Regions from separate parts of the Allobosea sp. 124 genome, predicted to be linked through region 3. Evidence: riboswitches for the same ligand, from Rfam matches in the RefSeq annotation. Region 3 holds a riboswitch; each other region holds the start of a gene.
What was found. A riboswitch is a leader RNA that binds a small molecule or an ion and turns the genes downstream of it on or off. The one in region 3 is predicted to bind thiamine pyrophosphate.

Region 1 (3,266 bases), 2.6 Mb from region 3:
GCCGGCGGTGTTGGGCAGTACCCGGACGCCGAGTTCGCGGATCAGCGACCAGAAGGCCTGGCCGGCACCGCCCTCGCCCGCCTCGCGGCGCAGCGAGACGGTGACGACTTCGACGCCGGACAGCCTGACCGCCTCGGCGAGGATCGCCGGCGAAGGATAACGCGCCGTGCCGAGGAAGAGCCGGTTCTTCGGTTCGAAACCATAGAAGTCGTTCATCTCGGACCTTTGCATCTCAGCCCCCTGCATTTCAGCCGCCCTGCATCGGTGCGAGAACCTCGATACGGTCGCCCTCGGCCAGCCTGAGCGCCTCGCGCTGGCGGGCCGCGACGAAATCGCCGTTCACCGCCGTGGCGACGACCTTGCCGGCGTAGCCGAGTTCGGCCAGCGCCTCCGCCAGCGTCGCGGCGGCTATCTCCCGGGGTTGCCCGTTAAGCAGCAGCGTCATGCAACATCTCCGGAATGGCGGCTGGATCGAGCACGGCCTCGGCCGCCAGCCGCGCCATGGCGGGGCTGAGGAGGAAGCCGTGGCGGTAGAACCCGTTGACATGGAGCACCCGGCCCCGGCGCGTCAGCCGCGGCAGGTTGTCGGGAAAGGCCGGGCGGGCATCGACGCCGATCTCGACCAGCTCGGCCTCGCCGAAGGCGGGATGCAGCGCATAGCCCGCGCCGAGCAGTTCCAGCATCGAGCGGGCCGAGATGCGGCCGCGCTCACCGCTTTCGATCATGGTCGCGCCGACCATGAAGAGCCCGTCGGCGCGCGGGACAACATAGAGCGGAATACGCGGATGCAGCAGCCGGACCGGGCGCGACAGCGCAATGTCGCGGCTCTTCAGCAGCAGCATCTCGCCCTTGACGCCGCGCAGATCGGACAAAGCATCGCGAGCCGAAAGGCCGCGGCAGTCGAGCACGGTTTCGGCGGCGATGTCGCCGGCCGCCACCTCGCTGCCGAAATGGATGCGACCGCCCAGCGCCCTGACCTTGTCGGCCAGGCCGGCGAGTGCCAGGCGCGGATCGAGATGCGCCTCGCCGTCGAAGAACAGCCCCTTGCCGAAGCGCCCGGCGAGATCGGGTTCGAGCGCCGCGATCCCCTCCCCGTCCAGCTCGACGAAATGGGAGGTGCGCTGCCCGAAACGCCTGAGCTCGCTGCGGTCGCGGCTCGGCGCCAGCACGAGCGTGCCGTTGCGGACGACACCGCCGACATGGCGCGCCCACCACGCTGCGGCTTCCTGGCCCAGGCGGATCACGGGTTCCTCGGCGCTCTCGCCCTCGCACCACGGCGCGAGCATGCCGCCCGCATGCCAGGAGCAGGCCCGCTCGCCCGCGAAGGCGCCGCGCTCATGCATCTCGACCGTGGCGCCCCTGCCGAGCAGTTCCACCGCGCAGGCGAGGCCGACGACGCCCGCACCGACGATGCCGACATGGACGGGTCTGTCCAGACGTGGATGCGTCTTCGCCATGCCGTTCCCCTTCCCGGGAAGGCAACGGTCATGGCGTGACGAGGCGAGCGACGAGCCGATGACCGTTCCCTTCGCCGGCATTACCCGGATCAGGTTCGATGGGTTGGTGCATCAGCACCTCTCAGCCTCGCGGCACCCCAACGGATGAGTGGCAGTTTAGGGCCCCGAGCCCGACGGGGCAAGCCGTCAGGCCAGCGGCCTGGCGAAGCGTGCGATGGCCTCCGCGGTCGGCGTCGTGCCCGCGCCGGGCTTCTGGGGCTTCAGGAAACAGCCATCGACGACATCGGCCGGCTCCTCGAAGGCGTCCTTGATCCAGGGAATGTATTCGAGGACCGGCGTCGCCTGATGCCAATAGGCGAGATGGACATGGACCTGACTCATCTCGCCGGCATGGGGCGCGACCGGCAGGCGGCTGGCAAGCGCCAGGTCCGCGACCTGGATGTATTCGGTGATGCCGCCGAGCCGGGTCACATCGGGCTGGACGAAATGGATCGCATCGGCCGCGATGAAGGCGCGGAAGGCGTCGAGCGAATAGAGCTGCTCGCCAAGCGCGACGGGGATCGAGGTCGAGCGGGCGAGCGCCGCATGCGAGCCGACATCGTCATACCAGAGCGGCTCCTCGAACCAGAAGATGTCGAGCGGCTCGGCGCGGGCGCAGAAGCGCTTGCAGGTCGGCAGGTCCCATTTGCCGTTGCCGTCGATGGCGAGGGTGACATGGGAGCCGACCGCCTGCCGCACCGCCTCGAGCCGGCCGATATCGATGCCGGGGTCGGCGTAGCCGACCTTGACCTTGATGCGGTGGAAGCCGTCGCGTTCGACCGCCTTGCGGCAGCAGTCGACGAGTTGGTCCTTGGGAATCGAGAGCCAGCCGATATCGGTGTTGTAGGCTTCGAGCCGGGGCTTGCTGGCGCCGCCGAGCAGATGCCAGAGCGGCACGCCGGCCTGCTTTGCCTTGAGATCCCAGAGCGCGACATCGACGGCCGCAAGAGCGAGCTGGGTGATGCCGGCGCGGCCGACCCATTGCAGCGCCGGGTGACGGGCGAGCTTGAGCCAGAGCCGATTCGTCTCGGCCGCATCCTCGCCGATCAGCAGCGGGGCGTAGCAGTCGCGGATGCAGGCGGTGATCAGCCGGTCGGAGGGCAGATCGGCATGGGTGCCAGTGAAGCCATAGCCTTCCAGCCCGTCCTCAGTGACGATCTTCGTGCCGACCACGCCCCAATGGCTGATGCGGTGCGTCGAATCGGAGATCGACCCGCCCGTGACGGGGATATGCAGGATGAAGGGTTCGATACTGGCGATGCGCATAATGGTCCTCCCGGCCTCCGCTCGCCGCGTGAATTGGCTGCGACGGCGTGTTGCCAAGAGTTCGACCACAGGATGCCGGCCGCTTCAACGGCGATGGAGGACGGCTGGCAAAGCCCAATGCGCGGCAAGGGCAGATGGCGGGCGCGGCGCTTCTGGTGGTTCGAAACGATCAATCAGGGAAGTGGCGGAGACGGAGGGATTCGAACCCTCGATACCCTTGTGGGGTATGCTCATTTAGCAAACGAGTGCCTTCAGCCTCTCGGCCACGTCTCCGTTAGACGCTCTATGCCCGATTGCCGCTCGCTTTGACAAGCCGTCGAATGGACATTCCCGCGTGTTTCCGCATCCGCCTCCCGGCCGCGGCGCGATGGCGGCGCAGGTGCTGTCGCAAAGCCGTCAAAGCGACTGGACAGCCCGAGCGCCACCGACTATACCCCGCCCACCAACAGGGATGCGGCTTCACGCTTCCCCGGCGCCCAGATAGCTCAGTTGGTAGAGCATGCG
Region 2 (3,266 bases), 1.1 Mb from region 3:
CGTCGAGGGCCACACCGACGCCGTCGGCCCCGACATCGACAACCTGTCGCTGTCTGACCGCCGGGCCCAGTCGGTCGCCGAGATTCTGACCAAGGATTTCGGCGTGCCGCCGGAGAACCTGACGACGCAGGGCTATGGCGAGCAGTATCTCAAGGTCGCGACGCAGGAGGCGGAGCGTCAGAACCGCCGCGTCACGCTCCGTCGCATCACGCCGCTGCTGGCAGGGCAGGGCGGCTGATCGCGGAGAATCCCGAAGACATCGGAAAAAGGCCGCCGGAAGGCGGCCTTTTTGATGCGCATGTGGGAACCCGAACGCCATGCTCGCCGTTTGGCGTAAAACAGGCTCCTTCAGGGCCAGGGCCAGGGGCGGGGGCACAGGGAGCATTGCGATGCGCGCTCGGATCACTCTGATCGGCGGCCTTCTGATGGTCGCGGTTTTCGTCCCTTCAGTCATGGCGCAGCCGGCCCAGCCGGAGGCGTCGTCGCAGCCGGGTGCCCGTCAGCGGGCCCCGGGCGTCCCGCTGGCGCCGCAGCCGTCGGTGGTCGATGCCGACATCGTCGCGCGGGAACGCGCGGCCGATCCCGGGCGCTCCGGTCACCGCCAGCAGGCCCAGGTCGCGCCGCGCGCGGATCGCGATCTGCCCATGCCGCGCCCGGTGCGTTCGATCATCGCGCCCTGATCTGCGGCTCCGGCAGACGCAGGGACAAGGCAGGCTTGGGCAAGGCAGGTTTTGCCGGTCTTGATTCACCATCGCTCAAGCTTCGGCGTCTATGGCTGGGGCAGGAGGCGCATATCCATGAGTGATTCCCTTGCCATCGCGCAAAGCTTCGCAGCGATGCAGGCCAGCTCCACGCAGCAGGCCCTGCAGACGGAAATGCTGCGCCAGCAGGCTGCATCGGACCAGGCCGTCGTCACCTTGCTTCAGCAGGGTGTTGACCAGATGCAGGCCACCCTCCCGGCCGGGCAGGGACAGTCCGTCGATATCAGCGCCTGAGACGGTTGCGCGAATCCGTCCGCCCGCCTAACCTCGCGATCGTTCCGAGGGGTGCTCGCAAGAGCTGAGATGGCCGCAAGGCCGAACCCATCGAACCTGATCCGGGTCATACCGGCGGAGGGACTGGAACGCGGCATGGTCACAACCATGCCCGCATCACAGCGCTTGAACCGCTTCGACGCCGGATCTCCTGACCCTTTGACCAAGGCGGAGATCCCCATGAACACCCATATCACCCCACCGAAACGCAGTGCCGAAGCCGCCCGCAAGTTCGGCGCGCCGACCGGCGTTACCACCGGGCCAATCATCGGCTCGCGCAAAATCTACGTGCCGACACCCGAGGACGCCTCGATCCAGGTGCCGTTTCGCGAGGTGCAGCTCACCACCGACACCGAACCGGCCGTGCGCATCTACGATCCCTCGGGTCCCTTCACCGAGACGGATGCGGCGGTCGACCTGAATGCCGGCCTGCCCCAGATCAGGCGCGACTGGCTCAGCCGTCGAGGCTTCGAGACCGTGCCGGGCCGCGCGGTGACGGCGGCCGACAACGGCAACATCTCGCCGGACCAGATGGTCCCGGCATGCCCGGCTGAGCGCCCGGTGCTGACCGCGCGCAATGGCCAGATGGCGACGCAGTACGAATTCGCCAGGGCCGGCATCGTCACGCCCGAGATGATCTATGTCGCGCATCGCGAGAACCTTGGTCGCGCCGCGATGCTGGAGGGTGCCCGCGAGCGCCATGCCGACGGCGAGAGCTTCGGTGCCAGCGTGCCGGACTTCGTGACACCCGAATTCGTCCGCTCGGAGATCGCGCGCGGGCGGGCCATCATCCCGGCCAACATCAACCATCCCGAGCTGGAGCCGATGGCGATCGGCCGCAACTTCCTGGTCAAGATCAACGCCAATATCGGCAATTCGGCCGTGACATCGGGCGCGGCCGAAGAGGTCGAGAAGCTGGTCTGGGCGATCCGCTGGGGCGCCGACACCGTCATGGACCTCTCGACCGGCCGCAACATCCACAACATCCGCTCCTGGATTCTGCGCAACTCGCCGGTGCCGATCGGCACCGTGCCGATCTATCAGGCGCTGGAAAAGGTCGGTGGCGATCCTGTGAAGCTCGACTGGGAGGTGTTCAAGGACACGCTGATCGAACAGGCCGAGCAGGGCGTCGACTATTTCACCATCCATGCCGGCGTCAGGCTGCCTTACGTTCCGCTCACCGCTTCGCGCGTGACCGGCATCGTCTCGCGCGGCGGCTCGATCATGGCGCGCTGGTGCCTGGCTCATCACAAGGAGAGCTTCCTCTACGAGCGCTTCGACGAGATCTGCGAGATCATGCGGAAATACGACGTCTCGTTCTCGCTCGGCGACGGTCTGCGTCCGGGCTCGATCGCCGATGCCAATGATCGCGCCCAGTTCGCCGAGCTGGAGACCTTGGGGGAGCTCACCACCATCGCCTGGGAAAAAGGCTGCCAGGTCATGATCGAGGGCCCCGGCCATGTGCCGATGCACAAGATCAAGGAGAACATGGACAAGCAGCTCCGCGAATGCGGCGAGGCGCCGTTCTACACGCTCGGACCGCTGACGACCGACATCGCGCCGGGCTACGACCACATCACCTCCGGCATCGGGGCGGCGATGATCGGCTGGTATGGCTGCGCCATGCTCTGCTACGTCACGCCGAAGGAGCATCTCGGCCTGCCGAACCGCGACGACGTCAAGACCGGCGTCATCACCTACCGCATCGCGGCGCATGCCGCCGACCTCGCCAAGGGCCATCCGGCGGCGAAGATCAGGGACGACGCGGTCTCCCGCGCGCGCTTCGATTTCCGTTGGGAGGACCAGTTCAACCTGGCGCTCGACCCCGACACGGCGCGCAGCTACCACGACGAAACCCTCCCGAAGGACGCCCATAAGGTCGCGCATTTCTGCTCGATGTGCGGGCCGAAATTCTGCTCGATGAAGATCACGCAGGATCTGCGGGCCGAGGTATTGGCGATGAGCGACAACGAGCGCGCCAGTCTCGAAGCGATGGCATCCGAAGGCATGGCGGCCAAGTCGCAGGAATTCCTCGACAAGGGCGGCAGCCTCTATCTACCTGCCGCGCAATGAGCATTATGAATGACCAGCTCGACGCCGCCATGGTGGCGTCGATCCTCGCGCGGGTGGCAGAGCGCCGCCCGCGCATCCACTGCCTCACCAACACGGTGGCGCAGAACGTCACCGCCAATATGCTGCTCGCCTTCGGGGCCGTTCCCTCGATGGCGAGCC
Region 3 (3,266 bases):
ACGGGAAGCACCGCCTCCGCCTTGCGCCGCCACGGATCGTTGCGGTCGAGCAGCCGCGCCACGGCCTTGTCGATGGTTGAGACGATCTCGGCGACGGGCAGCGTCTTCAGATAGGCCCGCGCATTCTCCCGGATGCGAGCGGCCAAAGCGCACCCCTGCGGCTCCGTCAGCAGCGGCACGGAGACCTGCACGCTCTCGCCCCAGGCGGCGAAGTCCAGCACCCGCCACTCGACCTCCGCAGCCGAGAGTCCCGGCAGGTGCCCGGCGAACTCGGTCACGGCCTCAGCCCCTCGCCGCCTTCAGGAATTCCTCGACGGCGAGCGAGCATCCTCTGGAATCGGCGCCGTCGACCCGACCGAACAGCCTGAAGCCGCCCTCGACCATGACGCCGGCATCCTCGGTCAGGATTGCCGAGACGCAGTTGAAATGGGCGAGGTCGTGATGCACCAGCACGCCGGTCGTGCCTTCCGGCAGGTCTCGCCCCGTCACCGGGTCGACAACCCGGCTGCGGATCCAGTGCGGCCCGGACTTGACCGGCGGGCAGGCGGCATTGCCGTCGTCGTAGAACTGCGTGCTGAGCTCGGTCATCCCATACATATTGATGCAGCGGCTGCGCGGCACGCCGAGCACGGCTGAGAGCGCATCGTAGAAGGCATCGGCACCCATCTCGCGCGACTGGCCTTTGAAGCCGCCGGTGTCGAGGATGCGGCTGCCCTCGGGCAACACGAAGCGCCGCCCCTGTGCCGCCAGCGCATCGAGCAGGTGCACGAAGCTGTAGCTCGCGCCGAGCAGCGCGTAGGGCTGGCCGGCAGCTTCCGCCCGTTCCAGCGCCGCGGTCAGCCGCGGCAGATCGAGACCGTCCGCCCCGATGAATCCCGCGCTACCGGGGGCTCCGCAGTCGCGCTTCGCCAGCGAAAGATAATGCGCCAGCGACGAGTTCGGCATCGCCTGCTCGTCGGGAAACAGGATGCCCATCTCGATCCGCGCGAGACCCTGCATGAAGCGCTGGCGGAAATTCACCAGCATCGAGCGGTCATAGACGGAGAGCGTCGGATGGTAGCTGCGGCCCTTGACCCCGCCCTGCGTGGTACCGCTGGTCATGAAGATGCGTTCTGCCGCCTCCGGCGGGCAACAGCTCAGCGTCAGGTCCTTGAAGGCGGTGATCGGCACGGCGGGAATATCGCGCCAGTTCCGGACGGTCAGCGTGGTGCGGCCGCGCTGGATGGCGAAGCGGCGATAGGGCTGGTTATGCGCGAACTGATAGGCGAAGACCGCCAGCGCCATCCGCTCGAACGCGGCTTCGGATGCCTCGTCCCGGTCGATGAAGGCCAGCAGGGCCTCGATGATCTCAGCTTCGGTCACGTCCAGCCACGCCTTCCCGCCAGCCACACGACCAGGCGGGATGCCTTGCATGGGACCGAAAATCCGACCAGCGGCGCGAGCTTGGAAACGGGGCGGCTTTCCGCCCGATGTCCCGCATCCCTACGCCGGTATGAACCGGATCAGGTTCGGAGGGTCACCGCGTTGCCCGGATTGATCCGGACCGGCGGAATCTCAGCCTCCTAGCGAGGCCCCCCTGGGAACAGCCGGAAGCATGACGGCGCGCTCGCGGCGATGTCAAGGACGCTGCCCGGTCCGGCAAGCCGACGACGCCATCGCACGTCGCACGACCCGGCCGGCAGAAGCTGCCTTCAGGACACGCCGAGCGTTGCCTCGCAGAACATCAACGAGAAAGAGAATCCGGCTGGACATGCGAAGCGGGAACCTCGTCCTCCCGATGCCGCCACAGCTTTTATGGGTGCATCGGATCGCTCCTGCTGGCACGCCCGGCTCCCTTCGGGCGCTTTTAGCATCGCATCGCTACACGGCGCCGACAGCCTGAGACGACCGCCTGATCACCAGCTCCACCGGCAGCATCGTCTCGGCATCGACTCGGTCGCCCTGCACGAGCGCCATCAACGTCCTGGCCGCGAGATGACCGATGCGGCCCGTCGGCACATGGACCGTCGTCAGCGAGGGCGAGACATGTGCCGACATATCCAGGCCGTCGATGCCGACGACGCTGAGGTCGCGCGGGACCGTCATGCCGCGCGCATGCGCCTCTTCGAGGCAGCCGATCGCGAACAGGTCGATGCCGCCGATCAACGCCGTCGGCTTGTCCTCCAGCTCCAGCAGCATGGCGCAGCCGGCCCGCCCTCCGGCGAGGGTCAGTGCCTGCTCGACGACCAATGGGTCGGGCAAGGACAGTCCCGCTTCCGTCAGGGCGGCGCGCGCGCCGGCCAGCCGGGCCCTCTGGCGGTCGTTGAACTGCAGATGGCCGGTGATCATGCCGATGCGCCGATGCCCGAGCCTGATCAGATGCTCCGCCGCGAGGCGTCCGGCGAGGGCATTGTCGATCGTGATCGCGGTGAAATGACCGTCGCCGCACCAGGTGAGCACGACAGGAAGCCCCGACGCGTCGAGCAAGGCCGTCGTCTCCGGCGCACGCTCGGCCCCCACCAGCATGAGCCCGTCCACGCCGCGGCCGAGCAGCGCCCGGACGGCCTGCGTCTCGGCTGCAGGACTTGCTTCATGCGAGGCCACGAGCAGCAGATAGCCCGCCTGCGCCAATGTCGCCTGCATCGCTTGCAGGGCTCGCGCAAAGATGGCGCTGTCCAGTGTCGGAACGATCGCACCGATCGTCATCGACCGCCCCGAGGCCAGGGCCCGCGCCGCGCCATCAGGCAGATAGCCCAGACGCTGCGCACTGGCCCTGACCTTCGCCAGCGTGTCAGGCGAGAGCAGGTCCGGCTGCGCGATCGCCCGCGAGACGGTCGCGGGCGAAACGCCGGCATCGCGCGCAACGTCGCTCAGCTTGACGCGCCCTCCGCTCACCCTCGACCTCCCTGAAATTTATTTCATCCAAAATAAGACGAATACAACACCATCTGCAAGGAAAATGGACATCGATCAGCAAATCGATAGAGAGATTGACATCCATCGCACGATCTGAAAACCTACGATGAAAGCGCTTTCACTCAAGAAGAGCGCATTGAGGAACGCCATGATCGGAAGACGGCGATGGGTCAGCCTTGGCTCGGTAGCGGCTGCGCTGCTGCTGTGGTTCATGCTGACGACCGCAACGGGCATCGTCTCTCCCGGCCGCTTCCCCTCGCCTGTCGACTTCTGGCAGTCGTTGAGCCAGATCGCGACGCGCGGCTATGCCGGCGGCGGGCTCGCCGGCCACGCGCTTCAGAGCGTCAAGCTGGTCGTGATGGGCTTCCTCG

Region 1: linked by a shared signal. The riboswitch ahead of thiO (glycine oxidase ThiO) and the one ahead of C8D03_RS12450 (LuxE/PaaK family acyltransferase) in region 3 are both predicted to bind thiamine pyrophosphate.
Region 2: linked by a shared signal. The riboswitch ahead of thiC (phosphomethylpyrimidine synthase ThiC) and the one ahead of C8D03_RS12450 (LuxE/PaaK family acyltransferase) in region 3 are both predicted to bind thiamine pyrophosphate.

The regions. Positions count from the first base shown of each region.
Region 1 covers NZ_PZZM01000001.1:53,749-57,014, forward strand. Annotated here, with positions in the region: gene C8D03_RS00260 (thiazole synthase) at 1-216, opposite strand, end outside; gene thiS (sulfur carrier protein ThiS) at 248-445, opposite strand; gene thiO (glycine oxidase ThiO) at 429-1,457, opposite strand; TPP riboswitch at 1,507-1,607, opposite strand; gene C8D03_RS00275 (mandelate racemase/muconate lactonizing enzyme family protein) at 1,644-2,762, opposite strand; tRNA gene C8D03_RS00280 (tRNA-Ser) at 2,945-3,035, opposite strand; tRNA gene C8D03_RS00285 (tRNA-Phe) at 3,237-3,266, shown strand, end outside.
Region 2 covers NZ_PZZM01000001.1:1,534,867-1,538,132, reverse strand. Annotated here, with positions in the region: gene C8D03_RS26750 (OmpA family protein) at 1-238, shown strand, start outside; gene C8D03_RS07190 (hypothetical protein) at 390-680, shown strand; gene C8D03_RS07185 (hypothetical protein) at 798-995, shown strand; TPP riboswitch at 1,033-1,136, shown strand; gene thiC (phosphomethylpyrimidine synthase ThiC) at 1,215-3,107, shown strand; gene C8D03_RS07175 (hydroxyethylthiazole kinase) at 3,113-3,266, shown strand, end outside.
Region 3 covers NZ_PZZM01000001.1:2,622,341-2,625,606, reverse strand. Annotated here, with positions in the region: gene C8D03_RS12455 (acyl-CoA reductase) at 1-278, opposite strand, end outside; gene C8D03_RS12450 (LuxE/PaaK family acyltransferase) at 283-1,362, opposite strand; TPP riboswitch at 1,460-1,588, opposite strand; gene C8D03_RS12445 (LacI family DNA-binding transcriptional regulator) at 1,861-2,874, opposite strand; gene C8D03_RS12440 (ABC transporter permease) at 3,044-3,266, shown strand, end outside.